DNA from 4 places in the Alkalibacillus flavidus genome. Region 2 is predicted to be linked to each of the others. Evidence: riboswitches for the same ligand, from Rfam matches in the RefSeq annotation. Region 2 holds a riboswitch; each other region holds the start of a gene.
The links. A riboswitch is a leader RNA that binds a small molecule or an ion and turns the genes downstream of it on or off. The one in region 2 is predicted to bind S-adenosylmethionine.

Region 1 (7,705 bases), on a different contig from region 2:
ATCAAGCGGTTCCCCGTTAACGTATAATTGATTGTTGTCAGCTCTTACCGTATCATTCGGCATTCCTATGATCCGTTTCACATAGTTTTTGTTCGGGTGTTCAATGATGACGATGTCACCCCGCTCAGGTTCATCTATTAAATAAACGGCTTTATTAAAGATGACCCTCTCACCACTTTCTAAAGTCGGATTCATACTTGCTCCTTCGACTACAGATGTCGCGAATATAAACGTACGTAAAATGAATGCGATGATCAGTGCGATAACGATAGCTTTGGTCCATTCCCAAATCTCTCTTTTCAAGAAACTCTTCCTTTCTTTCCAAAACGTAAAATCTAATTTGCTTTCATTATATCATACTCAACATTTTATAGGGGTTTCATAACTTGATTTTATCACAGTTTAGGCAGAGGATGATGGGTCAAAACGAATCAGGTTTCATGACCATGTTTTTTGGGTATTATTAGATTATAGAAATGCTACATGTAGCCCTTTAGTCTTTTGACAACATGATTGTGACAAACTAAAATATTAACGTTAGTTTAAGACAACGAGGAGGATACAGCTTGAAGCGCGATGATAATTTAATCGAACTAGAACATAAAATAGAAATCTTAAGACAAGATATGATGAATACAGCAACTGAAGAAGGCTACACGAGTGATAAGTCAGTCCGATTATCGCAACAATTAGATACATTACTCAATGAATATTATGAAAGAACACAAAGAAAACCTAAATCAAAATCAAGAACGGAATAAACTCCCTACAGTCTTTTAACTGTAGGGAGGAACATTACGATTGGTTTTGCTGTAAAAATGTTTCGAGTCGGTCTAGGCCTTGTTTTAAAACATGTTCGCTATAAGCATACGATAAACGCATGTAGCCTTGGCCGTGACTGCCGAATGCATCACCAGGAACTAAGGCTAACCCCACTTCATCCACGAGACGCAAACCAAGTTCAAATGATGTTGTGTTAGGAAGTTCAATTTTAGGAAAAACGTAAAACGCCCCGTCTGGTACAACGACGTCAACACCCATTTGTTTTAATCGATCGATCACGTATCGACGTCTTTCACCATACGCGTCACGCATCACTTTGCTATCATCTTTCCCTGCGGTTAGTGCTTCTAAAGCAGCATATTGACTAATTGAAGTCGCACATGACACGTTGTATTGGTGTGCTTTTAACATATGTTGACGAATGGAGCGGTCAGCTAACACATACCCAATCCGGAAGCCTGTCATGGCATGGGATTTAGATACCCCTTGAATGACGATTGTTTGTTTTCTAATCTCTTCAAATTGTGCAATCGACACATGGTCACCGTCATATGTTAATTCACTATAAATTTCATCAGCTAGTAGAAAGATTGGTTTTGTTTGAATATAGTCAGCTAATGTCTTTAATTCCGTTTCATTTAAGGAAACCCCAGTCGGATTTGAAGGATAAGGCAAAATAATGCATTTTGTTCGATCAGTCACATAGGGATCGATTAATTCAGCGGTTAATTTAAATCCGTTATCACGTGTATCAACATGTACAGGTGTAGCGCCGGCTAAACGAATTAATGGTTCGTACCCAGGGTATACAGGTCCAGGTAAAATGACTTCATCACCAGGTTCTAAAATAGTCCGAAGCGAAATATCAATTGCTTGTGATGCACCAGCCGTTACGATAATTTCGTCTTCAGGATCATAGTGTAAGTGATACCGTTCTTGTGTGTATGAAGCGATCGCTTGGCGCAATTCTAATATGCCCGCGTTAGGCGTATAAACGGTGCGATTGTCATCAAGCGCTTGTTTAGCCGCATCTTTTATATGCTCAGGTGTTGCAAAATCAGGCTGACCGATCGTTAGTGATACGACATCGTCTTTGCCTGATACTAGGTTGAAAAATTGACGGATTCCCGAGATTGCTAAATTTTTAACGTTTTCGTTTAAGTATTGTTCCATGATTGTTGACCACCTTATGATAATGTTTAAATCGTAGGCACGCTGCTTATGCTATAGATAAGGGAGTGGTGCATATGCAAGCGTGGATCGATTTCAGTTTGACGTACTGGCCTATGATTAGTCTATGGCTCATACTGTTAACCAGTATTTATTTAACAATCACATATGTTGTAAAACGTGTGTTACGACAAGTGTTAACTTATAGTTTAGCCTATTGGATGAGTGTTACGACGTTGTTTATGGTTGTATTAATCGCTGTGAATCAATTTCACCAACAAGTCGCTAGTGACACCCTACAAATGAATACCGTTTTAACAACGCTTGCATTCGCCAGCTTTATAGCGGGATGTGGATTATTTACCTATTGTGCTAGTATGTACGTCTTGACTAGAGTCGGGCAAACACATCAAGCTAAGCGTAATATATGAATGACATAGTGATTAAAGTTTATCATAGAATTGATACGGTCAAAATATACGGTGTCAATTTATTTCACTAGACATCTTTTATCTTTAATGACATTTATTTATAATAGTGTGAGGAGAGGGGAGAGACGATGTTTAGTGATGTGTTTTTACTGTTGTTTTTATTGTTTGGCTTAGGATTATTCGTTTTGAATGTAGTGACCAGTATCTGGTCGTATCGAGATGCGAAACGAAAAGGTAAGAGCAATGAATACGCGATGATTGTGTTATTTGGGACATTGTTTATGCCTGTATTAGGATTCATTGTGTATTTAGTCATTCGGAATGATTGATGGATGAAGCGACCACGGGAGGATGAGCCGTGGTCGCTTTTTTGGTGTCATTCATTCGCCCAAATGTCACTGGCTAAACCAACGATATAACGCAACTTTTCCCATTGTTCGTCTTCGGTTAATTCGTTGCCGTGATGGGTTGATGCAAAGCCACATTGCGGGCTGAGGCGTAGCTGGTCGTGTGGCACATACTGTGACGCTTCTTCGACACGCCTAATCACGGTGTCACGATCTTCAAGAGCGCCGTCTTTAGAGGTTAATAAGCCTAAAACAACACGAGGCCCGTCTTTTGGAATATGTTTCAGCGGTTCAAAACCACCGGACCGTTCATCATCATATTCTAAAAAGAACCCGTCGACGTTTTCGTGAGCTAATAACGTCGGCGCGATTAAATCATAACCGCCTGAAAAAGCCCAAGTTGACCGGTAATTGCCGCGGCATAAATGGGTGGTAACGTAAAGGTCATCAGGCTTATATTTTAAACTGCCGTTCACGACACGTAACGCTAAATCTATTAAATACTCACGCGAATGTGCCCCATCATTAAATGGAATGTCAGGCGCTGATAAGCCGGCGATATAGACGTCATCAAATTGTAAATACCTGACGCCAGCATCATAAAATGCTTGAATCGCATCTTGGTAAGCTTGAATAATGTCGTCAGCATACGTCTCAATATCAGGGTAAATGTCTTCATTTTGAATACCTGCGTTAAAAAACTGATTCGGAATCGGAATCGCTAACTTGGCTACAGCACGCCCATCGACGATCTCGTTTAAATCGTTAAAGTCTTTAATAAAGGGTGATTAGGGTTAAATGAAATAGGTCCTGTGTTACGGACGTTATAGCGTTCGGTTTCGTATTATTGGCAAATTGGTAGCCTTGATCAGGAACGTAGCCTTCCATACCATTAAAAAGTTCCATAAAGTCTAAATGAAACCATGTACGACGGAATTCACCGTCTGTCACGGCTTGTAACCCGATTTCAATTTGTTTGTCGACGATGCGATTAATTTCTTCATTTTCAACTTGCCGCAAACCATCAGCACTGATCTGACCTGCTTTTAAGTCTGCTCTTGCTTGATGGAGTCGCTCTGATCTTAATAGGCTGCCGACATGGTCAGCGCGGAATGGAATCGTTTCGTTTGTCATGATAAATCCCTTACTTTGTGAAATTTAAAAAAGCCTCTTCTTAAAATAAGAAGAGGCTTTGTGTTCATAGATTTCTCTTCTTATCTTCTAGCCGTTGCTACTGGAATTAGCACAGTGTTATGAAAACCTGTTGCTGAAGCTTCAAAGGGCCAGTCCCTCCACTTCTCTCGATAAGAATGTATTCAATTGATTAAATGTTGTCATACGTTGTCTATTTAGCAATGTCAATGATAGATGACATTATTGTGTGACTGTTTTTAAATCGTTCAATATGTCATCCATCGCTTCTTTGCTCGTGCCGGAGTAGTTTTTAATGACTGTACCGTCTGGATTAACTAAGGCAAAAGACGTGCCGTGATTCACTTGTGGTTGTCCATCGACTTTAGAGACTAATGTGTTAAATGAATCCGCAGCAAAACTTTCTATATGATCTTGCGAATAGCCCGTTAGAAAGTCCCAGTTACTATAATCAGCATCGTATTTTTCGCTAAAAGTTTTTAGTTTGTCTGGGTCGTCAACTTCAGGGTCAACGGAGAACGAGATAAATCTTACGTCTAAGTCAGCATTATTGGCTTCTTCCTGTAAACTAGCCATATTCGCGGTCATTGGTGGGCAGACGGTATTACAATTGGTGAAAATAAAGTTAGCCACCCAATAAGTGCCTTCTAAATCAGACAAGCTCACCGTTTCGTTATTTTGATTTGTATATTCAAATGATTCTACATCGACATCAAGTTCCGTCTCCAATTCGCTTGCAGAACTGCCATTACAGGCTGTGAGAATCGTTATGAATGCAAGGACGCTATAAATCACGACATGATTCAAACGTTTCATGATCTCATCAACTCCAATTTATATAGGATTTACACCGTAAGATGTTTTGTTGTCCATATTTTAACACGGGAAAGAAATATTTAGTGTGACAAGACCGTGAATGATTTTACAATTTCTTGACTATTCCGTTTGCGCTGTTTTAAGCGTGATTGTATTAATTTCCGGCCGGCACAAAAAGCGAAACGGAAGGCGCGTCGTTCCTAGTCCGCGTGATGTTATGAGTTGAAGCGGTCGTTGTCCGATCGTCGTTTTGCCTTCGACGTATTTCTGACCGAGTAATGGTGTGATGATATACCCGTAAAACGGAATTTGAACTTGTCCGCCATGGCTATGTCCTGATAATTGTAAATCAAATGGGTAATCAACCACATTATCTGCGAAATCGGGTTCGTGACAGAGTAAGATATGATAACCGTTTTCTTGATTGGTTGAAATAAGCCCGTCGAGTTTAGGGTCACCTAATAAGACATCATCGACTCCTGACAAAGTGATCGTCTCACCTTCACGTTCAAGGGTCACAGTGTCGTTTTGTAGTAACGTAAAGCCACTTGCATTCATTACGTCGCGAATCGGATTTGTCCCGTATCCGCCGTGGTCATGATTGCCGTATATCCAATATTGCCCGAGCGGTGCTTTTAATTGCGATAAAATCGGGATGAGTTTTTCATAACGAGAATCAGAAACGTCGGATGGGTTATCGAATAAGTCGCCAGTAAAGACGATGAGATCAGGGTTTTGCCGTTTCACTTCGCGCACAATGTTATCCATATCATCTAGCGTGACTTGAAAGCCTAGATGTGTATCACTTAATTGGACGATTTTGACATTATGAAAAGCTGATGGTAAGCGGTTTGATTCAATTGTGTCAGCTTTTACGGTTAGCCAGTGTGGTTCGATATCATGAGCGTAATAATAACCACCGTAAGCGGCACCAATTGCGCTTAATGTCCCGATCGTTGATTTTTTTAAAAACGACCTGCGTGTCATCTTGTTCCCCATAGTTAGTCATCCTTTTATATAACGTAAGGTTATTATAGCACGATGCGCATAGGATTAGGAGGATGTCATAAGATTTTGAAAAAACGTCATCAATCCGTTACAATAAGGAATGAATCGAATGAATATTCATTCATTTTAAAAAGTCGAACAAAAAGGTGGTCTAACATGAAAGATGAAGTTGTGATTGTAACAGGCGGTTCGAGCGGTATGGGGATGTATATGGCGAAAAAATTCGCGAAAGAAGGGGCGCATGTCGCCATCACGGGACGGAATGAGGAGAAGTTGCAAGCTGCTCAAGACGACATCCAGCAAGACGCGACAGGAGAGGTCATGACCGTTTCGATGGATGTCAGGAAGATTGAACAGGTTGAAAAAATGGTGCAAGACGTGCATGAGCGGTTCGGTCGGATCGATCACCTCGTCAATAATGCAGCAGGTAATTTTATCGCGCCTGCTGAAAAATTGTCGCCTAACGGCTGGAATGCGGTAATTGATATCGTGTTGAATGGCACGTATTATTGTAGTCATACGGTCGGCACGTATTGGATCGAACACGATATTAAAGGGACGATAATTAATATGGTCGCGACGTATGCGTGGGATGCCGGGCCTGGTGTCATTCATTCAGCGTCAGCTAAAGCAGGCGTACTTGCGATGACACGCACGCTCGCAGTTGAATGGGGGCGTCGTTACGGTATTCGCGCTAATGCGATTGCACCCGGACCGATCGACCGAACAGGTGGTGCCGATAAGTTATGGGAATCAGAAGAAGCGGCACAACGGACGATCAAATCGGTGCCGTTAGAACGTTTAGGCGAACCCGAAGAAATTGCCGAATTAGCGTTTTTCATGCTATCAGATAAAGCAAAATACATGAACGGCGAAGTGATCACACTTGATGGCGGTCAGTCGCTCAATCAATACCCGTTTTAACCATAACAAGAGCTGCGGCACTGTTTATAGATGCCGCAGCTCTTTTAGTTTTTAAATAACTGCTCGGATTTTTGAGATAACTTGCTTAAGTTTTGAAATAACTATCGGCATTTATTAAATAAATGAGCGCATTGCTTAAATTTATTCAATAAATCGCTGGAATTATTGAATAAGTCAGCGCAGTTATTCGATAAGTCAAGGTAATTATTTAATAACTGACGTGTGTGCTAATCGAGGACAATGTAAAACAAAATCGCGAAAAAATGAAATGCGCTGCCGCCGATCACGAATAAGTGCCAAACCGCATGATGGTATGGGAACCCACGCCACATATAAAAGATACTGCCGACAGAATATAAAATCCCGCCCACGATTAAATAGACAAGCCCGGTCACATCCATCGCAGCTGCAAGAGGTTCCCAGACGAAGACGATAAACCATCCGAGCACGATATAAATTAACGTCGAGACGACCATAAATCGGTGGACGAAAAAGATTTTAAAGATAATCCCTAATATCGCGACGCCCCAAATAACACCGAACAACGTCCAACCGATCGGCCCTCGCAACAACACGAGAAAAATCGGTGTATACGTGCCGGCAATAAATAAGTAAATAGAAGAATGGTCGAGAAACAAAAAGAAATCTTTCGCCCGACCCGCTTTTAAACTATGTACAATCGTTGATGATAAATACATGATCAACATCGATGCACCGTAAATGGTCACAGACACAACTTGCCAAACGTTACCGTGTAATGACGCGAGGACAATTAAAATCACGAGACCAGCTAAGCTCAGTACAGCGCCGAGTCCGTGCGTCCATGCGTTGATTTTCTCTTCCTTTGGTGTAAAGGTATATGACATCTAACCCCTCATTTCTACTTTCCTAGTATAGCCGAATTTTTTCTGTCGCGAAACATTATTCATCGGTGAATTTTTATGTTAAAATGGTTTTCGGAAACGAGACAGATTGGTTTCGTTTATGAGGAGGAGAATCATGATAGAAGAAAAAGAGTTTGATCTAGCGACAACTCTTGTGAAAGATATGATGGTTGACGGTGAAAAAGTCGCC
Region 2 (7,705 bases):
ACCGCATGATCGTGCCAGGAACGTTTATGAAGAAAGCGATGAAAGGCGAGTTACCATTACTCGAAAAAGCGACGAATTTACAAAATGAACTCATGTCGATGATGCCAGAAACGCCAGGTGATGAAGCGTTAGCGCAGGAGAAATATTTAGTCGGTAATGCGAAGAAGATTGGTTTACTCGCAGCTGGTATTGCCGCGCAAAAATATCAAGATAAACTAGAAAATGAGCAAGAGTTGTTATCTAATATTGCCGATATCGCAGCAGATATTTATAATATGGAGTCGGCAGTGTTACGTACAGCGAAAGCGATTGCGCGTGACGGTGAAGAGAAAGCTCACTTGAAATTGCTTTATACGCAAGTCTTCGTTGAAGAGACGTTAAATGATATTGAAGCGCATGCGAAAGAAACGTTAATTGCTGTTGAAGAGGGCGATAACTTACGTATGATGTTGTCCGCTTTACGCAAATTAACTCGTCGCGATCACGTCAATGTCATCGCGAAAAAACGCGAAATTGCGAAATACCTAGTCGACGAAGAGAAATATGTTGTTTAAACATGAGGGGAGCCGCATAGCTTAGGCTGTGCGGCTTTTCTATTCATTTCATTCCATCTCAAGCTATGTTTCATGTTAAAATTCAATTACTGAAAGGAGAATGTATATGAGTTTAACTGTTTACCAGTATCCAAAGTGCGGAACGTGCCGTAAAGCACTTAAATGGCTCGATGATAATGGCATTACATATGAATCTGTCCATATCGTGGACAATCCACCGAGTGAAGAGGAATTAAAAACAATTATCGACCGAAGTGGATTACCGATTAAAAAATTTTTCAACACATCTGGCAAGAAATACCGTGAACTAGAATTAAAAGACCGCTTGCCATCAATGTCAGAAGACGAACAGATCAAATTACTCGCTTCTGATGGTATGCTACTGAAGCGTCCTATTGCGACAGATGGGAACCAAGTAACGGTCGGTTTTAAAGAAGAAACATATAATGAAACATGGAATTCATAACTTGTTAATGCATAGAACGACGCTTTATTGTAAGATAAAGATATGATTTGAATTATTGGAGGGGATCACATGAGTTTACCAAAAGAATATCTATACTCTGAAGAACACGAATGGGTCAAAGAAGAAGGTGATCGCGTTCGTATCGGGATTACTGACTTCGCCCAAGATGAATTAGGTGATATCGTATTTGTTGAGTTACCTGAAGAAGGGGACGAGCTAGCATTGGATCAACCGTTCGGTAGTGTTGAATCTGTTAAAACGGTATCTGAGTTGTATGCACCTGTTTCTGGTAAAGTCGTTGAGGTGAACGACGAATTAGAAGATAGCCCAGAGCTTGTCAACGAATCACCACATGATCAAGCGTGGATGGTTGTCGTTGAAGTATCAGACAAATCCGAGTTGGACAAACTAATGGATGTTGATGCTTACAAACAAATGGTTGATGACGAATAATTCCATAAAGAACAAGAAGGCTGATCTTTATTAAAGGTCAGTCTTTTGTAACTTCAAATAGATTTAGGTGACCAATAATGGATACATTATCACGCGTGTTAATTGTTGAGGGTAAACAAGACCGTCGCAAATTACAGGCGGTTTTAGAACATGATGAAGCCATTCTCTGTACGTTTGGAACCGTGAGTCCGTTTGCGATCGATGAAATGATTGAAAATTACGATCTATTGGATCGAGATGTTTATATTTTTACCGATACGGATGAACCAGGTAAAAAATTAAGAAAACAATTAAATCACGAATTATCCCATGCCCAAAATTTATACGTCGATGCAAAATACCGACAAGTTGAAGATACACCGGAACATGTGATAGCGTCAGTATTACAAGCAGCGAATTTTAAAGTAAAGGTTAAATTTCTGAAGGGGTCGGAATAGCATGCAAGAAATAGATGGTAAACAGGCACAATTCATGGTCGGAAAGAAACAACATCATATTGTTTTCGTGAACAGCCCGTTTTGTGGAACGTGTAAAGTGGCAAAACGCATGCTACATTATATCGAAGAAACGTTAGGCGATGAAAAATTTTATGAATTGAATGCGACACTAGCACCTGAGTTCATGCAACAATATAACATCACGAGTGTGCCATGTTTACTCGTTGTGAAGCAAGGTGAAGCGGTTGAGCGATTATATACCTTTCATTCCGTGCCGTATTTATTAAAAGAAATGGGTCCGTATTTAGTGATTGAGAAAACGGAGACATCATAAAAAAGGCTGGGACAGAAGGGCATTAAATTGTGCAAAAGACGAATGATTGGATATCATTTCAGCTAAGCACTAATGAAGCGGAATCAAAACACGTAGACGCCTGGTCGACTAATTCTGCGCCTGCGAGTACTCGGCGCAGAATTAGTCAAGGAAGCTTATGAAATCAGCTTTTGTGACCAACGTCGACATTAGACCGTCCGGGTCGTCACGGGAACAGCACGAAGGCGCACAGGACGTGGGTCACTTCGGCGTTCGGACAGGACGTCCGGTACTTAGCCGAAGTTCCTTTGTCCCCCGAGGGATGCACCTGCGTCTTCTCGTATCGCTTCGAAGCAGGCTTCCTCGGTGCAAGTTGCAAGGAAGCATATTCGATGAGGTTGCCTGGCTCGAGCCGTGCCCCGGTAAAGGAAACACGGCGATTGCGCCAGCAGAGCCGATGTTGAGTTTATGTCACGAAGAACCAAGCGAAGTGTTTTGATGAAGCGTCATTCAAACAGGAAACCCGAACAATTTATTTTATTAAAATTGTTCGGGTTTTACTTTGTTTAATTAGGCTTTGTGCCAACCTCGTTTCACATTATTGAGCTGGGAAATAGTCGCCGACGATTTTAATCACTTCAACGAAATCGTCTTGATCGCCAAAGTGCCCAACTATGTTACCTTCTAAATCAATCAAAATTGTTGTAGGAACACCGTCAGACTCGTATTGGTCATACACCTCACGACCGTTATCTTTCAAAACAGGTTGTGTTAAAAATTGCTCTTGGAACTTGTGTGCTTCTGATTCATCGCGTTCGCGTCCAGGCACGTTGATGGTAACCATTTCGATGTTGTCGTGGCGCATCGTTTTATAAAACTGTTCTTTTTTCGGTAAATCACGAGAACAATCAGGGCACCAAGATACCCAAAATGTTAAAATAATCACTTTCTTGCCAATATAATCATTTAAATTAAATGTTTCATGCGGATTGTCTAAATACGGAAGTTCAAACATGGGTGCTTTCATACTCTCAGTCCTTTATTAAAATTTTTTGTTTAAAAACAATTGACCTTCTTCTATACCTATGCTAACATACAATTCATTGAAAGTTGAATAATGAACTTCTTATCCAGAGAGGCGGAGGGAACGGCCCTATGAAGCCCGGCAACCGTTATGACAAGCTCATAATTGGTGCTAATTCCTGCAATGTGAAGGCATTGTAAGATAAGACGGAGTAAACCTCTTTCTTGTTCTTACAAGGAAGTTTTTTTATTCAGCAATACATTAATAGACTAACGTGATAATGAATTAAAACATAATCTCTTATCCAGAGAGGTGGAGGGACAGGCCCTGTGAAGCCCGGCAACCGTCATGATGTCATGATAGGTGCTAATTCCTTCAAAGCATGTGCTTTGAAAGATAAGAGAACGACTGGTTAATCATCTTGCAAACCTTTCTGTTCTCTTATATGGCAGAAAGGTTTTTTTATGTTTGAACGATTTGTTACTGACAACGAGGAGGGAACGCTTGTGATATCGATTAAACAATTATCGAAATCGTTTAAAACAAAAGATCAAACAGTCCAAGCTGTTGATAATGTGTCACTCAATATAGAGAAGGGTGATATATTTGGAGTCATTGGTTATAGCGGTGCTGGTAAAAGTACCTTTGTTCGTTTAATTAATCGATTGGAAGATCCGACTGACGGTGAAATCATTTTAAATGGCCAAGATATGACAGACTTAAGCAAGTCGCAATTACGTTTAGAACGCCAAAAGATCGGGATGATTTTTCAACATTTTAATTTACTTTGGTCACGTACCGTTTATGAAAATGTCGCATTCCCACTTGAAATAGCTGGGGTTCCAAAGGCAGAGCGCGAAAGCCAAGTACTTGAATTAATCGAGCTCGTCGGTTTAAAAGGGCGGGAACAATCGTATCCATCGCAACTAAGTGGTGGGCAAAAACAGCGTGTTGGCATCGCTCGTTCACTAGCGAACGACCCGAAAGTGTTATTATGCGACGAGGCGACATCAGCATTAGACCCTGAAACGACCGATGACATTTTAGACTTGCTCGTTTCGATTAATGAAAAATTAGATTTAACGATTATTTTGATTACGCACGAAATGCACGTCATACAGAAGATTTGTCATCGTGTTGCGGTCATGGAACAAGGGACTGTCGTCGAGCAAGGGGACGTATTGGATGTCTTTATGAATCCGCAATCGAAAACGACGAAACGATTCGTCCAACAATTAAACCCACAAGAAGGGTCGGTCGATGAGTTAAAAGAATTTATAACATCTGACGATCATTCCGAAGTGGTGAAATTACATTTTGTTGGACATAATGCGAAACGCGCGTTGATCAGTGATGTGTCGAAGCAATTTGATATCAACGTGAACATTTTACAAGGCTCGATTTCGCCGACCCAAGAAGGGGCTTACGGCACGCTTTATGTTGAATTCCAAGGAGAGCCCGAGACGATTGAAAGCGTGATGAATTACGTCATGTCGACAGGTGTAGAAGTTGAGGTGATTAAACATGTTGAGTAATTTATTCCCAAACGTCGAAATGGATAAAATGTGGGTTGCCACATATGAAACGCTTTATATGACGTTCATTTCAGTATTCGGCACATTTGTACTCGGTATATTACTCGGACTATTGCTATATTTAACGGCTAAAGGGAATTTGTGGCAAAACCAAACGCTTAATTCGATTGTCGCTTCTGTCGTTAACGTATCGCGTGCGATTCCGTTTATTATCTTAATTTTACTCTTATTCCCATTTACAGACTTTATACTCGGCACCATTCGTGGGCCGAATGCCGCATTACCAGCTCTCATTGTAGGGTCAGCACCTTTCTATGCAAGACTCGTTGAGATTGGCTTGAAAGAAGTTGACAAAGGCGTGATTGAAGCGGCAAAAGCGATGGGTGCAAAAACGCGTACGATTATTTTTAAAGTGCTATTGCCAGAATCAATGCCAGCTCTTATCTCTGGTATTACCGTTACAGCGATTGCGTTAATTAGTTATACCGCTATGGCCGGTGTGATTGGAGCTGGCGGGTTAGGCGACCTTGCTTATATGGAAGGGTTCCAACGTCGAAATAACGATGTCGTCTTAGCTTGTACGATCTTCATCGTTGTTATTGTATTCATTTTCCAATTCCTTGGCGATTGGATTTCAAAACGAATCGATCACCGTTAATTAATGAGTATTGGACTCGTTAAGATAAATTATAGAAACAAATTTAAGAGGAGTTTTAACATGAAAAAAACATTATTCTTTTTAGGAACAGTATTACTAGCTATCGTCTTAGTTGGTTGTGGAACAGGCGAAGCTGATGGTAACAGCAATAGTAGTAATGAAGGTAGTAACGGAAACAGTGATGAGCCAGTTGAATTAACAGTTGGTGCAACACCAGTCCCACACACTGAAGTGTTAGAAGAAGCGAAGCCACTCCTTGAAGAAGAAGGTATTAACTTAACGATTGAAACGTTTCAAGATTACATTTTACCGAATGAAGCGTTAGCAGATGGTACGTTAGATGCGAACTATTTCCAACACATTCCTTACTTAGAGGATCAAAAAGAACAAGCTGGTTATGATTTCGTTAACCTTGGCGGTATTCATATCGAGCCGATGGGTATTTATTCAAAAAATATTGATGATATTGAGAATGTCGAAGAAGGTACAGACGTGATTATGAGTCGTTCAGTTGCTGACCATGGTCGTATCCTTTCCTTATTACAAGAACATGGTCTTGTTGAATTAGACCCAGATGTTGATCCTGTAGCATCAGAAGTAGATGATGTTGTAGAGAATCCGAAAAACTTAAACTTCGATGCAAGTATTGAAGCAGGATTTTTAGTTGAAAACTATAAGCGTGAAGAAGATGCACTAGTGGCGATCAATACAAACTATGCGATTGAAGGCGGCTTGAAACCGACAGAAGATGCGTTAATCGTTGAGGGTTCTGAATCACCATATGCGAACGTGATTGCTGCACGTGCAGAAGATGAAGATTCTGAAACGCTTCAAACATTAGTGGAAGTTCTTCGTTCAGATGAAATTCAAACGTTCATGGAAGAAGAATACGACGGTGCGGTTGTACCAGTTAACGAATAATTCAGCAAATTCAAAGCATTTGGCGATATGTTAAAGCATTTATGACGATTTATAAAGAGAAGGAGTATGAGCAAAGTGGAACTGTTCATACTCTTCTTTTTGTTTTTCAATGGCGTTATATGCGATTTTTGACAGAAGATAAGGCGTGTTATGATAATACATGTAAACAAAATGAAAGGATGATTTAGTCATTATACAGATTGACATGAACTACACGAGTGATATGGAGAAAGCGATGCAACAGTCACATGGAATTGGTTATCAGGAGTATAGTCAGAAATTAGAAAACCGCTTGGCTGTTGAACGACGTCGTGAACAAGAATACCAACAATCACAAATGATGTTGTCAGAAGTTGATCGAATGATTCATCGTTAATATAAGATTTCAGACCTAATTTAATTGAGAATAGACCTTTAGTGTATATCACCTCCTTTGAGCGACAATGTTCAAAGGAGGGTTTTTGTTTTGGATCTAAAATATTTGTTAGGATAGCGGAACAGTTAAGGATGAGGTTTGGGTTGGTGGTCGTTGGTGTCAGGTGATCCGCTTACGGTGGATGCTTGCACCCATAGGGCACAAGTGCAACATCTGCTCAATCTTCACTTCGTTCGTTTTTCGCAGTGTTTTCTATGCAGGGGCACGGATCGAGCCAGGCAACATCATCGAGGAAGCTACTTTGCAACTTGCACCGAGGAAGCCCGCTTCGAAGCATTGCTAGAAAACGCAGGTGCATCCCTCGGCCAAAATACGTGGCCTGCGGGGTCTCGAGACGCGTGCTGTTCCCGTGACGACCCGGACGGTCTAATGTCGACGTTGGTCACAAAAGCTGATTTCATAAGCTTCCTTGACTAATTCTGCGCCGAGTACTCGCAGGCGCAGGACGTGACCGCTTTTAGTCGACCAGACGTCACCACCGACGCTCCTCACCTGACACCAACTGAGCGCTCTGATAAGACAAAAAAGCACGCAAGCTCCTTATTTATTATCCTTGTTTTATACCACTAAAACAAAACAAAAGGAGCTGCATGCATATGTTTCATAACATGACCTTACCAAAATTGGAAAGTTCTCACGTGACTGAGGTTAGAGAAAAAGAGATCTTTCATATTGATGTAGAGCTTCCTCTTGAATGAACGCCGTATCCAACCTGCAAACATTATCACAAGACGTTGGTCAATTGTCACCATTCCTATAATTGAATTTAGTATTTAAATCTCACATCATTTAAAAAGGCTTTACGTTTAAAAAGGTGACGATTTTTATTATAATAGGTAGTGGCGTGTTTGTTGGTTATTCAAATAGAATAAGTTGATAATTATTTATAAATGTTATAAACTAACAAT
Region 3 (7,705 bases), on a different contig from region 2:
CCACCAACGATTATCGACCATGACTCGTGTTTCCAAAATCCATCCAAGTGGCGACCACCACGACAAGTCATCGTACGATACATCACCTAAACCACGAATCGCATAAGCTGAAATTAACACGAAAAAGGCGAGCCCCACTGTTCCCCGAGATGATTCAGCTAATTGGGCACAAAGCGCCGTTACAGCTGCAAAAAATAACCCGATTGCACTTAAACCGACGCCGTATAAAAACGCACCTTCAGCCGAAATTGACTCAAACTGTAACAACGATAACCCACTACCAATTGCGACTGCTAAGACGACAAACGTCAGCACATGATGCACGACAGTCGCCATGATCGGCGCTAATCGACCAGTCGGTAATGATCGAATTAATTCCATACGCCCGAGCGACTCTTCTTCACGCGTGTGTTTCGTCACCGTCAAAATACTGAAAATCGCGGTCGCTACAGCCGTAAATAAAAACATCTGATGCGCCATAATCGCGCCAATATCATATTGATCGACGCCATACGCTGGACCTAGCAACATCGTGATCGCTGGATTTAATACAGAATGAGCTAACCGTTGGCGATCACCTTCTGACGGGTACAAACCTTCAAACAGAAGCGCCGTTAAAACGGTGACCGCGACTAGTGAGACGAGCCAAATCGCAATACGCCAGCGATCCTGTTTTAATTGCCACATAAACACCGGCCAAACATGATTAAACCATGCACGCATTAACCGTCACCTCTATCCACTTCATAATGTCGCATGAATAAATCTTCTAATGTTGGCGGCGCACTTTCGATCTTCGTCACACCTGCTTGACCGATTGCTTGCATGACGTCACTCAACACGTCACGATCGACTTGAAATTGATAACCCCAGTCTGTTTCCGTCCATTCATAAATCCCGTCAGATTGAGGCAAAACAAGCGGGGCATCGGTTTCTACATACAAATGCGTACGCGTTAAATGGCGCAAGTCACTCATCGTCCCTGATTCAATCACGGCCCCATCGCGAATAATCGCAATCCGGTCACATAATTTCTCTACCTCTGATAAAATATGACTCGATAATAAGACACTTTTCCCTTCCGCTCGCTTCTCTAACACTAATTCTTGAAACATGCGCTCCATTAGCGGGTCTAAGCCAGAAGTCGGTTCATCTAAAATATACAAATCACAATCAGCCGAAAACGCTGCCACAAGCGCGACCTTTTGCCGATTCCCTTTCGAATACGTCCGACTTTTTTTCGTCGGGTCTAATTGAAATCGGTCCATTAATCGTTGCTTACGGTCCTGATCGACTGTTTGACCTCTCAACCGTATTAAATAATCAATCACTTGCCCGCCGGTTAAATTCGGCCACAAGTTCACATCACCTGGTACGTAAGCAATTCGTTTATGAATATCGACAGCGTCACGCCACACGTCTTGACCGAAAATCTTCGCCTCACCACCAGATGCTTTTAAAATACCTAATAAAATTCGAATCGTTGTGGATTTACCCGCTCCATTCGGCCCAATAAACCCGACAATCTCGCCTTCTCCCACATCTAAATCGACACCTGTTAAAACGTCGACATTCCCAAAGCGTTTCGTTAAATGACTCGTCTGAAGTACTGTCATCACAGTCTCCCCCCCTTTTACTGATAAAAAGCCGTTTTAAGTGTATTTAAATACGTTTCAAACTCTGTCGTTAAGGTAGCAAAATCGAGCGATGCAATCGACTCACCTTTAATTCGCTCTAACAATTGTTGTTGATACCCTTCAATCGACCAACGAATAAGCTCCATTGCTTTGTCGTGATCTAAATCATCACGAAACATCGTCAAGTCAACATTGTTATACAACGCTGCATAATTTCGTTCCTGCATCGTGTCGATTTGAGCCTTCGCGCCTTCTGGCAAAGGTTCTTCATGAATTAACATTTGTGCAAAAAAATAAAACATATAAGGCTGTTCATGTTGGACTTCTAACTTTAGAAGCGCTACTTGCCGCATCCGTTCGATAAAATCGGGTTCCGTAAAATCAATATGGGCTAAAAAATCATCTTGTATGACACCGATACAGTACTCGATGAGCGAATCAAACAAATCTTGTTTATTATGAAAATAATAAAACAATGTTCCTTTTCCTATGCCTGCTGTTTTAACGATATGATTGGTGGACGCTTTGTCGAACCCTTTCTCGGTGAATTCTTGAAGCGCTGCATTAATAATAGCCATTCGTTTGTTGCCATCTAACTGATCTAAAACTTTCAACAACCATCACCTCACTTATGTTTCGACCACTTTGGTCACATTATAATTCAACTGACCACTTCGGTCAACTTGTCTTTTAGTTAACATACTTATAAATTTCCATAACGTTATAGGATATTGTTTCAATTTTTTCAGAAAGGGAAATTATGGTGGTAACAGGGAGGTAATGACATGACATATCGTCACGCATTATTTTTATTCAATGGCAATAAAGATGGAGCAGAACGTGAAGCGATGCTAAGACAAATCATGCCGGCATTATCGGCGCACGTTAAAGAGATTAGCCTCATCCAAACGTTGGCTGAAGATGAACTGAAAGAACAGTGCCGCCAAGTCCACCATTATGATCTGCTCATTTTGTACGGGGGCGACGGGACTTTACATACAGCGGTGAATGAGTTAGCGGAAACAGACAATGTGCCACCGATATTATTATTACCTGGCGGGACGTGTAATGATTTTTCGAGAACGCTTGGCTTGCCTCAAAACCTTAAAAAATTCGGTGCTCTATTAGACAACCATACAATTCAAGACTTTGATATTGTCAAGATTAATGACCACTACTATACGAATTTCGCTGGTATGGGACTCATCACAGATGCGTCTGAAGGCATTGATGAAGAGCTAAAAGAATCGTTTGGCACGTTAAGTTATTTTATAAGTGCAATTCAGTCTTTCCAAGAAGGTGACACGAAACGGTTTTATGTGACATCTGAAGATGGAGACTATGAAATCGATGCAGCGATGTTGCTCGTGATGAACGGGTATTTTATCGGGACTCACCATTTTCCAATAGATGATATCTCAGTCAACGACAGCTTGTTAGATGTCATCGTCGTGGAAGAATCAAATATGAATACGATTAAAGAATGGCTATCCTTGAAAAATGTGTTTAGCCGTTCAAAACAAATCGAGCAAATTCGCCATTTCCAAACGAGGGCGATTAATGTCCAATCTGATCAATCATTAGAAGTCGATACCGATGGGGAAACGTACATCACGACGCCTGCTCGCATATCTGTTGGCGAGACAAAGCTACGCTTTATTGTGCAAAAAGACTAATATTAGACATTCGATTCAATATTTGTTAAACTAATGGTGGACATATTATCAAGAGTGGGTAAGAGAACTGGCTCTAAGACCCCACGGCAACCTGACAAACGTTAAGGTGCCCCTACCAGCAGGTGACTATCACCTGGGTGATGAGTGATATTGAGCGGTAAGTGAAGCCTGTCATTCGATCACCGAGTGACAGGCTTTTTTTATGTCTAATTCGATGAAAGGAGGTTCGAACGTGACGCTCATCCCAATCAATCGCTTGATAATTTGTCGTCATTCACGATAAAAAGGAGCGATGTTTAAATGAGTTTTGCGAAATCGATGTATATGAAGCATGCTGATGCGAGCCAAGTGGTGTCCGTTGCGGCACGAGTCCTTCAAGAGCGACTGAATGAAGAATATTACAATTGGGCTATCACGCATCGTCGTGTTGAAGCTGAACGTGACGATGTACTAGATGAAATAGGTGAACACGAAACAAAACCCTATTATTTATTCACATTATCCAAAAACGCGAAAGAACAACTAACCTTTACCATTACCGAAGATGCTGTTTTGAAGTTAAAAGAACTCGGACCAGACGCTTTCGAACATTATTTACGCTATGAAGCGATCGTAGCCGGCCTTCCCCACAACGAACGTGACCCTGATGCTCATAAAGCAGAATGGGAGAAATAAAGGCATGCACCTCACCCGCGCTAACTATTTTAGCGCGGGTATATTTATAGCACCTCTTCAGTTTTGAGATAACTCCTTATATTTATTTCATAAATGAGCGACCTTTTGAAATAACTAAGCGGAATTATTTAATAACTTAAGCTGGATAAAAAATCATGCAATAAATTTACGACTTTCAACACTTTGTGCAGTCAAAATATGTTATGATTAGGTTGTAATTATTTAGGAGAGGGGAATACAAGTATGAAAAGACTTCTAGTCACTGCTGTTATTGCACTCGTTGTCTTATTAGCAGCATGTGGAGAAAGTCGCAGCGATAAGGAAGTGGTGGTCGACGCATTCGATGGCCTTATGAACGCCGAAAGCTACCAGTCGTCATCTAGTTTAGATTTTGAATTAAACGGTGACATGAACGACCCGATGTTTAATCAATTAACGAGCGTGATTAACGATTTAGAATTACAAGTGGATCAAACATATGATTCGAATCAACAATTACAAGAAGCTGTATTAGACGTCAGCGGTTCAATGCCACCGTTTACGTTAGACTTTAAACTTCCATTCTTGCAAGATCTTGAAAACCAAACGATGTATATGAAAACCGACAGTTTAACAGAGAGCCTGGGCATGATGTTCCCAGTCCCTGAAGAAGCTAAAGGTAAATTAATCAAAATGGACTTACAAGAGATGCAAAACGTCGAAGGTCAAGATATGCCGGAAATCGATGAAGAAGAATTACAACAGCGTGCCCAAACGATTATGAATGATTTTCTAGAACAAAAAGACGGTTCTGAATTCACACAAGAAGACGGCCGCTATACTGTATCATTCACTCAAGAGGACTTCCGCTACCTAATGGAAGCCTTTATGGAAGAGTTCGATGAAATGTTCAATGAAGAAGACATGGCAACGATGGACCAAGACTTTGACACGATGATGGAAGAAATGTCAGAAGTCTTAACCGTGGAACAGTTTGATATGTCGATGGTCATTGAAGACGATCAAATTCAAGAAGACCAATTTGAAGCTGATCTATTATTCGAAGACCCTGAGTCGGACGATTCAATGCAATTTTATATGTCAATGGAATCCACCTACAGCAACATGAATGGTGATGTAGAGTTTTCGATTGACCCTGAAAACGAAGAGATCATTACATTTGAAGAATTGAACCAAATGATGAATGACGCCATGATGCAAGATATGGGTATGTAAACCTTAATCATCTCCACACCTTTTAAAAGGCGTGGAGATGTTTTATTTTTGTGACCATACCACCCATAACATAACAGACACTAGCATAATGCCAATATGATGCACGAACGGTTCGATCACAAGGCCGCTTGCCATCACAACAGCTGCGAGTGATAAACCAATCCCTCTACGGTGACCATCCTTAAATAAAGCAACGCCTAATAACAGTAAGCCTACCGGAAAACCTAATGACAAAGCACCCACCGGCCATAAACTAACATGGTTATATATCACGTCTTGCCCGACTTCCCCTGCTAAATCTAATAACGACACAAACTGACTCATCATTAAAAACGGAATAGCAACAACGATGGCTACTAAACTTACCTTCACCATAGTTCGCTTTTCAACTCTTAACCACTCCATAAACCCAATTTGAAGTAAACTCAAACCGAACAAAAGCGAGTAAACGAGCCATACGGATTCAGATCCTGTCCTCCCCACTTCTCCAAATCCTATAATCGCCGGTATAACAAAAAACAAAACACCTATCCGTCCTATTATTTTCACCTATATCATCCTTTTTTGCGTATAAGTTGACCTCACCTTTCAATACTAACACTAAGTCCGTTTAAAGAAGGTGACATCATGGATGCTTCCAAAAAACCTGTTTCCAAACATTTTAAACACAATGTCCAATACTTATTAGATGAGCTTCGCGTCGATCAAAATTTCGATGTCATTCATCACCAACTCGTCTATGGTGACCACAAAATTGCATTATTTTATGTCGACGGTTTTGCGAATACTTATTCACTCGTGGAAACGTTAAAAAGCTTAAAACATTTAGAACCCGATAGCCTCAAACGCCACCCTATCAAAACGTTAACGCAATCAATCATACCACACCAAGAAGTAGAAACATCCAATGATTTAGAGGGTATCATCACACAAATCTTATCTGGGCAATCGGCGTTTATCATTGAAGAGTGCGATGAAGCGATCTTAGTCGATACCCGCGAGTATACAATTCGCTCGCCGCAAGAACCTGATTTAGAGCGCGTTGTGCGCGGGCCGCGGGACGGTTTTGTCGAAACCATCATATTTAACGCTGGCTTAATTCGGCGTCACATCCGTGACCGCTCACTCAATATGGAATATTTACAAGTTGGCACACGATCGAAAAAAGATATTGCGATTACTTATATTGATAGTATAGCGGATCAATCAAGCGTTGACCGTCTAAAACAATCGATTGAGGCGATTGATGTAGACGGTTTGCCAATGGGAGAAAAAACGCTTGAAGAATATCTATTCGGCAAACGACTTAGTCCCTATCCGTTAGTGCGCTACACAGAGCGAGGGGATACCGCGGCTGTTCATTTACTAGAATGCCACGTCTTAATCATTGTTGATGGCTCACCGAGTGTCATGATCTGTCCGACGACATTTTGGCACCATTTACAACACGCCGAAGAATACCGCCAAGCGCCGGTAGTCGGCATGTTTTTGCGTTGGATTCGCTTCGCAGCAATCGTTATTGCTTTATTTTTACTGCCAAGTTGGTATTTGCTCGCCACGAGCCCTGACTTAGGAACCGAGACATTCCACTTCATCGGTATAGAGCAACCTGGAGAAATCCCGATATTCGTCCAGTTTTTAATCGCCGAAGTGGGTGTAGAAGTGTTGCGAATGGCCGCGATCCATACACCGAGCGCATTAGCGACTGCCCTCGGTCTAGTGTCAGCTATTTTAATCGGTGAAATTGCCGTTGAAGTAGGATTGTTTACGCACGAAGTCATTTTGTACATTGCAGCCGCTGTCATTGGTAGTTACGCCACGCCTAGTTACGAAATCAGTTTAGCGAATCGGATCTTCCGCCTTTTATTCTTAACCGCAGCCGCTGCTTTTGGGATAGAAGGCTTAATGATCGCTATAACTCTTTGGATTCTGTTATTAGCGAAAACAACGACGCTGCACGTCCCTTATTTATGGCCATTCATCCCGTTTAATAGCCATGCCTTTTTGTTAACATTATTTCGTTCACCGATTCCGTATAACGATTTACGACCAAGTATTTTGCACACAACGGACGCCACACGACAGCGACCGAAACGAAAAATTCTTTAATCCGCTTCATTCAGTCTTAAACACGGATATTAGCCCGCTTCAATGCATAGGTATACAACGATACTAAAAAAAAGGATGTGACTCATATTGTTTTATCACATCAAAGAATTACAATTTGAAGCGAAACCAGAAAGGCCTGACCCACTCTTTGCTAGACGTTTACAAGAAATCTTAGGCGGGCAATACGGCGAAATTTCGGTTGCGATGCAATACTTATTTCAAGGGTTTAACTTACGTATGGAAGGCAAGTATAAAGATTTACTCTACGATGTCGGAACCGAAGAACTGGCACATGTCGAGATGTTAGCGACGATGATTGCACGACTACTAGATGATGCACCTGCAGGAACGCTGGAAGAAGCTGCGGAAGACCCAGCCATGGCGGCGATTATT
Region 4 (7,705 bases), on a different contig from region 2:
ATATAAGCAAGGTGGTCATTATGTCTAACAAGGATTACAGAGTATTGCTTTATTACAAGTACGTTCCAATTGACGATCCGGAAACGTTCCGTGATGAGCATTTACAATTCTGTTTCGACCTCGGATTAAAAGGTCGGATTTTAGTTGCTGAGGAAGGGTTGAACGGAACCGTTTCAGGTACAGTTGAACAAACGAATAAGTATATGGAAGCTTTGCGTGAAGATCCACGTTTTGCGGACATGGAATTCAAAATTGATGAAGCGGACGATCATGCATTTAAGAAAATGCACGTCCGTCATCGCGACGAAATCGTTAATTTAAGTTTGGATGAAGAAGAGGATGTGTCGCCGATCGAAGACACAGCTGAATTCCTCGATCCGAAAGAATTTTACGAAGAAATGCAGCGTGATGATGCGATTATTCTCGATGCGCGAAATGATTATGAATATGATGTCGGTCATTTCCGTGGCGCAATTCGTCCGGATATTCGTACATTCCGTGAATTACCTGAATGGATTAAAGAAAATAAAGACATGCTTGAAGGTAAACGTGTCTTAACGTATTGCACAGGTGGAATCCGTTGTGAACGATTCACTGGTTGGTTGAAAGAAGAAGGCATTGATGATGTCGGACAATTACATGGTGGTATCGTCACTTACGGCAAAGACCCTGAAGTGAAAGGCGATTTGTGGGACGGTCAATGCTATGTGTTTGATGAGCGCATTACAGTGCCGATCAATCAGGTTGAACATAATGTTGTCGGCCGCGATTATTTCACAGGTGAACCATGTGAACGTTATATTAATTGTGCAAATCCTGACTGTAACGAACAAATTCTTTCCTCTGAAGAGAACGAGCATTTTTATTTAAGAAGTTGCTCACCTGAATGCCGTACGCACCCTCGCAACCGTTATATCGAGGAGCACGGTTTAACAGAGGAAGAAGTCCAAGCTAAATTAGCGAAGATTGAAGCATCGAAAAAACAAGAAGTTTAATCTTTTTGTTGACGTTCGTATAACGGCATGGTAAGGTGCATATAATCAAATTAACAAAATTGTATAACAAATTAAACTCTTATCAAGAGTGGCTGAGGGACTGGCCCGACGACGCCCGGCAACCTTCAAACAACGGTTTGAAAGGTGCTAATTCCAGCAAAGCGAATGATTTGCTTTGGGAGATAAGAGAGACAAATGGATTCGTCTATTTACACCTCTCTATCTTTAAAAGATAGGGAGGTTTTTTTATGGTTTTGAAAGCGAAAGGATGACAGCAATATGAACCGAGTCACTGATCGTGTAGCTATTCCGAACGTGACGTTAGAGTCAGGGACGTTTCTTGAAGAAATTGAACTTGTTTATGAACGCGCTGGAACAAAAGGTAAACCCATCATCCTCGTTTGCCATGCTTTAACAGGCAATCATATCACAGTAGGTACAGAAGATTCCCCTGGATGGTGGCGAGGGTTAATCCATGAAGGAGGTTATGTTGATCTCGATCAATATGAGGTGATCACTTTTAATACATTAGGTGGATGTCATGGCTCTACAGGGCCCTTATCGCTAAGTCCAGAAACGGGCCAGATATATGGTGCTGATTTTCCGACTTTAACAGTCCGTGACTTAGTCGAGATTCAATTTTTAGCTTTAAAAAAGTTAGGTGTTCATCAACTCCATTCTGTTATGGGAAGTTCATTAGGGGGCATGCAAGTGCTGGAGTGGGCGGTGATGTATCCGTGGTTTATTAAATCGATTATTCCACTAGCAATTACTCCTCAGTTCAGTGATTACGCAATCGCGTTTAATCATATTTCGGCTCAAGCGATCCGCCAAGATCCTAATTGGCAGCAAGGAAAAATCCCGAAAGACGGACTTGGTTTAGCACGTTCGATTGGCATGATTACCTATCGTTCTGCGCCGTTATTCCAATCGCGGTTTAACCGAGAGCACGATGGTGATCAATATCAAGTCGTGCATTATTTAAACTATCAGGCAGAAAAAATTGCCGAACGTTTTGATGCGAATAGTTACTTAGTTTTGTTAGAGGCGATGAACAGTCATGATCTTAGTCGAGGACAGGGTGATTTAGAACAAATATTTTTTGATTGGCAAGTCCCTGTATATGCATTTGGTTTTGAACATGACTTGTTATATCCGCCAGAAGATATCCAAAAATTTATCCAAGATCTTCAAGCATTTGATAAGGAAGCCCGTTATATACATGTTGATACAGCATTTGGTCATGATGGATTTTTAGTTGAATTTGATCATTGGGGACCAGAAGTTGAAAAGGTCCTTCAACAAATAGATAAATAAGGAGCGATTAATATGAGTAATCAAGAACAGTATCGAGTCGAAACAATTGGAATTCACGGTGGTTTAGAAGCAGATCCAGCAACGGGAGCACGCGCATTACCGATCTATCAAACGAACTCTTATCAGTTCAATCATACAGAACACGCAGCAAATTTATTTTCTTTACAAGAAGAGGGCTTTATCTATTCACGTATTGGCAACCCAACAGTCGGAGTGTTTGAAGATCGAGTGGCTCAGTTAGAAGGAGGCATTGGTGCTTTAGCTTTTTCCAGTGGTATGGCGTCGATTTCAGGTGCGATTTTTAATTTAGCTGAAGCAGGAGATGAGATTGTAGCAGCTTCTACGTTATACGGAGGCACATATAATTTATTTTCAACGACATTGCCGAAGCATGGCATTACGACACACTTTGTCGATCCAACTGAACCGGAAAATTTCCGCCAAGCAATTACACCGAATACGAAAGCGGTGTTTGCTGAGACGATTGGAAACCCTGGTTTACACGTATTAGATATAGAAAAAGTAGCAGAGATTGCGCATGAAGCAGGTGTACCATTAATCGTTGATAATACATTCCCGACACCTTATTTACTTCGTCCAATCGATTATGGAGCAGACCTCGTCGTACACTCAGCAACGAAATGGTTAGGTGGCAATGGCACGACACTAGGTGGTGTGTTAGTTGATGCTGGTAAATTTGATTGGAATTCGTCAAAGTTTCCGGGCTTTACGGAACCTGATCCGAGTTACCACGGCATTGTATATGCTGAAGCACTACCTGAGGCCGCATTTATTACGAAGGCGCGTGTTCAAGTGCTTCGTGATACTGGGGCGACATTAAGCCCATATAATGCCTTCCAATTAGCGCTAGGGCTTGAAACATTACATGTGCGTATGAAAGAACATGTTGCGAATGCCCATCGCATTGTCGAATATTTAGATCAACATCCAGCGATTGATTGGGTGCTATATCCAGAAAAAGATGACCATCCATCACAGTCATTAGCGGCTAAATATTTACCTAAAGGTGCTGGATCAATTGTGGTGTTTGGTATCAAAGGTGGAAAAGAAGCAGGTGCTTCTGTAATTGATAACGCTCAATTATGGTCGCATTTAGCTAATGTCGGTGATGCGAAAAGTTTAATTATTCATCCAGCAAGTACTACGCATCAACAGTTAAATGAAGAAGAACGCAAAGCATCTGGCGTAACTGAAGATTTAATTCGCTTATCTGTTGGCATCGAACATGTCGATGATTTAATTGCTGACTTAGAGCAAGCGATTGAAACAACGACTGGCAAAACATCACAGGTAAGTGAGGTTCATTCATAAAGGAGGCTTGTTATGGAGCCGATTCGTGTTGCATTATTAGGTTTTGGGACAGTGGGTCAAGGAGTTTATGATCATATAGAAAAAGAACAACAATCATTAGCGCAAACGTTAAATCGCCCAGTTCAAGTAACGGCAGTACTCGTCAATGATGAATCGAAACATCGTGACGTGGCGAACCATGTCTTACTCACGACCAATATAGATGATGTGCTAGCTCAACCGATTGATATCGTGGTTGAAGCAATCACAGGGGTTGAGTCAGCGTATCAATACGTCACAGAGGCCATTGAACAAGGATGCCACGTGGTGACTGCCAATAAGGCTATGTATGCAGCAAAAGGCGGGCAGCTACAAGACCTAGCTGAAGAGCATAGGGTGAACGTAAAATACGATGCTGCTGTGGCTGGTGGCATTCCGATTATTGACACGCTAAACCAGATTCATCAACTTGAATCCGTTCATCGGATCGAAGCGATTTTAAATGGAACATCCAATTATATCTTAACCGCGGTTGCTAAAGAGGGATTAACTTTTCATGAAGCGTTAACTCAAGCGACACGACTCGGTTACGCAGAAGCGGATGCAAGTCATGATATTGATGGATTTGACGCCTTGAATAAAGCTTATATATTAGCCGATTTACTTCGAAAAGATCATCAGGAGATCACAGTCATTCGTCGAAAAGGCCTTGATCAATTGCAATTAGATGAAGTTCTGAATAACCCAACTAATCAAGTATTAAAGCCAATTGTAACGATTAATGCTACATCAGAATCTGCGATTGAGGTTGTTATTGAGCCGACGTGGGTTGATGAAAGCCATCCACTATCTTCGGTTGATGGCGTACAAAATGCGATTGTTATATCTAGTGATCGACTTGGATCTTTAAAATTAGAAGGAGCAGGAGCAGGTGAGAAACCAACTGCTCATGCAATTGTGCAGGATATTGTCAAAACGGTGAAAGAAGATAGTCGAATCTTAGTCTAGTTTTATACAGTATGGGAAATCGTCCGTTAGTAATCTATTCGTTATGTTAGAATGATGATAGATTATGACGTTTAGAAAGGACGAAATTTATGCAATTGAGTAATCAACACCGAGAATTATCACCTAGTTATGATCCGTGGGAAGCGTATATGGACGTTGATGAACACGGAGAACTCGTGCTCTCTAATATTGAATTCACGACAACGCATTTATGTAATATGCGTTGTCGTCACTGTGCGGTTGGCGATACATTAATGACTCGCGACCCTGATGCACTACCGATTGATTTACTTTTAAAACGATTAGATGAAGTACCGCATTTACGGACTTTGAGTATTACGGGTGGCGAACCGATGTTATCGAAAAAGTCTGTGGAACAATACGTCGTCCCGTTATTACGTTATGCCCATGAACGTGGGGTTCGCACGCAAATTAATTCTAATCTAACACTACCTTACGAGCGTTACGAGGCTATTATCCCTTATTTAGATGTCCTACATATTTCACATAATTGGGGCACCGTTGATGAATTTGCGGAAACGGGTTTTGCTTTAATGGAACGGACGCCTTCATTTGATAGTCGTGCCATGTTTTTCGATCGGTTAGTTGATAATAGTCAACGCCTTTCTGCAGAAGGTGTCATGGTCTCAGCCGAAACCATGTTAAATGGCCGCACGTACCCACATTTACAAGAAATTCATGAACATGTCTTACAAATGGGGTGTACCCGTCACGAGATTCACCCGATGTATCCAGTCGATTTCGCGAAAGATTTAGAGACATTATCGCTCGATGAGATGAAACAGGGGATTCGTCATTTACTAGATATTCGTGATCAAGATGTCTGGATGCTTTTCGGAACACTGCCATTTTATCCATGTAGTCAGTCAGATGATGATTTAGAATTACTGCAACGTCTAGATCAAGCGAAGAATGTCACAGTCCGTAATGATCCTGATGGGCGGTCACGATTAAATGTGAATATCTTTTCTGGTGAAGTGACGGTGACAGACTTTGGGGATGAGCCAAGTCTTGGTAATATTCAACATACACCTTTAGTTGAAAGTTTCGACCAGTGGATGGCATCTAATCTAGCGCAGTCATTGAATTGCCATTGCCCAATGGCGAAATGTTTAGGTCCGAATGTGTTAGTCAAAGACACGTATTATCCAAACGTTGATTTCCAGAAGCGACAGGCTAAAATTTCTCTACAAAATCGATAGTTTTTGATGCAGGGCGGATGGTCATACCATTCGCTCTGTATTTTTGACTCTGTTAGGTTTAGTGGAGATTTTCAAAAAATACAGCACTTAGTTGTTGAATTGTGAGAAGCGAAGGTGGCGACTCCTGCAGGAACAGCACGAGTCTCGAGACCCCACAGGCCACGCTTTTCGGCCGAGGAGGCTCGAGCCGTGCCTGCGGAAAGCGTCTACCGAGAGCGGATCGCAATTCAACAACGGACTGTATCAAAGTTTTATCTTTCAACAAATAATCTTATTATTCCGATTATTTAAAATGGCATTGTGATTTCGATTTTAAAACGGTATGATATCCCTTAATACTTATTAGTGGGAAAGGAGTCGACCAATCAAATGAAACTCATATTAAAATTATTAACAGGTATTATTCTCGGTACGATTATTGGATTAATAGGGATTGAATGGTTAACGCGTTCCCTTGTAACAGTCAGTGACCTATTTGGACAGTTTATTGAATTCATGATTCCGCTCATTATTCTATTTTTTATTGCTTCAGGCGTATCCCATTTAGGTCAAAATTCTGGAAAATTAGTCGGGGTAACTTTAGGAACGGCTTACACCTCAACCATTTTAGCTGGTACGGCAGCTTTCTTCGTTGCGACGATTATTATGCCGTTCGTGGCACAAGATGGTACAGCTCCGGAAGAAGGGAGTGCGCCTGAAAGTTTTCTTGATTTAACGATTGATCCGTTAATGGGGGTTATCACCGCCCTAGTGTTAGCATTTACGTTTGGTATTGCTATGGCGAAGCTTAAAAGTGAAGCTTTAATTAAGGTTTTTGACGAAGGTAAGGCGGTCGTTGAATTTGTGATTATGCGTGTTATTATTCCAATTTTACCGTTTTTCATCGCGGGTATATTCACTGAAATGGCTGCTGAAGGCACAGTCTTTGATACATTATCTGTGTTTGGCATCGTGCTAGTGGTTGCAATCGTCATGCATTGGATATGGTTATCCATTCAATATACAATTGCAGGTTTCTATACTGGACAAAATCCATTCAAGTTAATTAAGACCATGTTACCAGCCTATTTCACAGGGTTAGGTACGATGAGTAGCGCGGCAACGATTCCGGTGACATTGAAACAGGCGAAACAAAATCGCGTGCAAGACGATGTGGCTGATTTCACCGTTCCACTCAGCGCTAATATTCATTTATCAGGAAGTATGATTACGATTGTGAGTTGTACGGTGGCTGTTATGTCTGTCATGGACGGCATGAGTATGCCAAGCATCGTGGACATGTTCCCCGTTATTGCAACGCTCGGTGTCATTATGATTGCAGCTCCTGGTGTGCCAGGTGGCGCGATTATGGCAGCGATCGGAATTCTTGGCTCTATGCTAGGATTCACTGAATCAGCTATTGCCTTAATGATTGCCCTTTACATGGCGCAAGACAGCTTCGGCACAGCAACGAATGTAACAGGTGACGGCGCAATCGCCATTCTAGTTGATAAAATGACTAGCAAACTAAAAAGTTAAATTAAAAGCGTGCTAGACGATTCACTCATCTAGCACGCTTTTTTGATGTTATTAGTCTTCATCAACTGGGTATACACCATTTTCATCATGAATTTCTTTACCTGAAAGTGGTGGGTTGAAGACACATACAACACGCATATCTTCTTTACCGCCACGCAGTAAATGCTCATCATGTTCATCGAGCGCATAAACAGTGCCTGGCGTAATCTTGTAAACTTTGTTATCCTTCAATGTCTCGACTTCGCCATCTCCTTCAATGCAGTAAACAGCTTCTAAGTGGTTTTGATACCAAATATGCGTTTCCGTTCCTGCTTTGATGACCGTATCGTGTAA

Region 1: another riboswitch for S-adenosylmethionine. It lies ahead of ABID56_RS00240 (5-methyltetrahydropteroyltriglutamate--homocysteine S-methyltransferase); the one in region 2 lies ahead of ABID56_RS08835 (methionine ABC transporter ATP-binding protein).
Region 3: another riboswitch for S-adenosylmethionine. It lies ahead of ABID56_RS10855 (hypothetical protein); the one in region 2 lies ahead of ABID56_RS08835 (methionine ABC transporter ATP-binding protein).
Region 4: another riboswitch for S-adenosylmethionine. It lies ahead of metX (homoserine O-acetyltransferase MetX); the one in region 2 lies ahead of ABID56_RS08835 (methionine ABC transporter ATP-binding protein).

The regions. Positions count from the first base shown of each region.
Region 1 is NZ_JBEPMX010000001.1:41,504-49,208, forward strand. Features, by position in the region: gene lepB (signal peptidase I) at 1-303, opposite strand, end outside; gene ABID56_RS00220 (aspartyl-phosphate phosphatase Spo0E family protein) at 567-761, shown strand; gene ABID56_RS00225 (aminotransferase A) at 796-1,956, opposite strand; gene ABID56_RS00230 (hypothetical protein) at 2,031-2,384, shown strand; gene ABID56_RS00235 (PLDc N-terminal domain-containing protein) at 2,513-2,713, shown strand; partial or broken gene ABID56_RS00240 (5-methyltetrahydropteroyltriglutamate--homocysteine S-methyltransferase) at 2,761-3,865, opposite strand; SAM riboswitch class I at 3,943-4,042, opposite strand; gene ABID56_RS00245 (SCO family protein) at 4,106-4,699, opposite strand; gene ABID56_RS00250 (metallophosphoesterase) at 4,820-5,698, opposite strand; gene fadH (2,4-dienoyl-CoA reductase) at 5,864-6,631, shown strand; gene trhA (PAQR family membrane homeostasis protein TrhA) at 6,859-7,497, opposite strand; gene cbpB (cyclic-di-AMP-binding protein CbpB) at 7,631-7,705, shown strand, end outside.
Region 2 is NZ_JBEPMX010000008.1:78,718-86,422, reverse strand. Features, by position in the region: gene ABID56_RS08865 (acyl-CoA dehydrogenase FadE) at 1-554, shown strand, start outside; gene ABID56_RS08860 (arsenate reductase family protein) at 661-1,020, shown strand; gene gcvH (glycine cleavage system protein GcvH) at 1,090-1,473, shown strand; gene ABID56_RS08850 (toprim domain-containing protein) at 1,551-1,910, shown strand; gene ABID56_RS08845 (thioredoxin family protein) at 1,912-2,244, shown strand; gene ABID56_RS08840 (TlpA family protein disulfide reductase) at 2,822-3,250, opposite strand; SAM riboswitch class I at 3,347-3,455, shown strand; SAM riboswitch class I at 3,545-3,650, shown strand; gene ABID56_RS08835 (methionine ABC transporter ATP-binding protein) at 3,754-4,782, shown strand; gene ABID56_RS08830 (methionine ABC transporter permease) at 4,772-5,440, shown strand; gene ABID56_RS08825 (MetQ/NlpA family ABC transporter substrate-binding protein) at 5,501-6,361, shown strand; gene ABID56_RS08820 (YuzK family famiily protein) at 6,597-6,737, shown strand.
Region 3 is NZ_JBEPMX010000012.1:9,947-17,651, reverse strand. Features, by position in the region: gene ABID56_RS10875 (ABC transporter permease) at 1-723, opposite strand, end outside; gene ABID56_RS10870 (ABC transporter ATP-binding protein) at 723-1,616, opposite strand; gene ABID56_RS10865 (TetR/AcrR family transcriptional regulator) at 1,634-2,251, opposite strand; gene ABID56_RS10860 (diacylglycerol/lipid kinase family protein) at 2,423-3,313, shown strand; SAM riboswitch class I at 3,356-3,460, shown strand; gene ABID56_RS10855 (hypothetical protein) at 3,614-3,988, shown strand; gene ABID56_RS10850 (hypothetical protein) at 4,232-5,203, shown strand; gene ABID56_RS10845 (hypothetical protein) at 5,246-5,686, opposite strand; gene ABID56_RS10840 (spore germination protein) at 5,831-7,312, shown strand; gene ABID56_RS10835 (manganese catalase) at 7,400-7,705, shown strand, end outside.
Region 4 is NZ_JBEPMX010000017.1:33,257-40,961, forward strand. Features, by position in the region: gene trhO (oxygen-dependent tRNA uridine(34) hydroxylase TrhO) at 21-995, shown strand; SAM riboswitch class I at 1,072-1,184, shown strand; gene metX (homoserine O-acetyltransferase MetX) at 1,275-2,312, shown strand; gene ABID56_RS12505 (O-acetylhomoserine aminocarboxypropyltransferase/cysteine synthase family protein) at 2,325-3,644, shown strand; gene ABID56_RS12510 (homoserine dehydrogenase) at 3,657-4,631, shown strand; gene yfkAB (radical SAM/CxCxxxxC motif protein YfkAB) at 4,721-5,854, shown strand; gene ABID56_RS12520 (dicarboxylate/amino acid:cation symporter) at 6,224-7,372, shown strand; gene ABID56_RS12525 (ectoine synthase) at 7,424-7,705, opposite strand, start outside.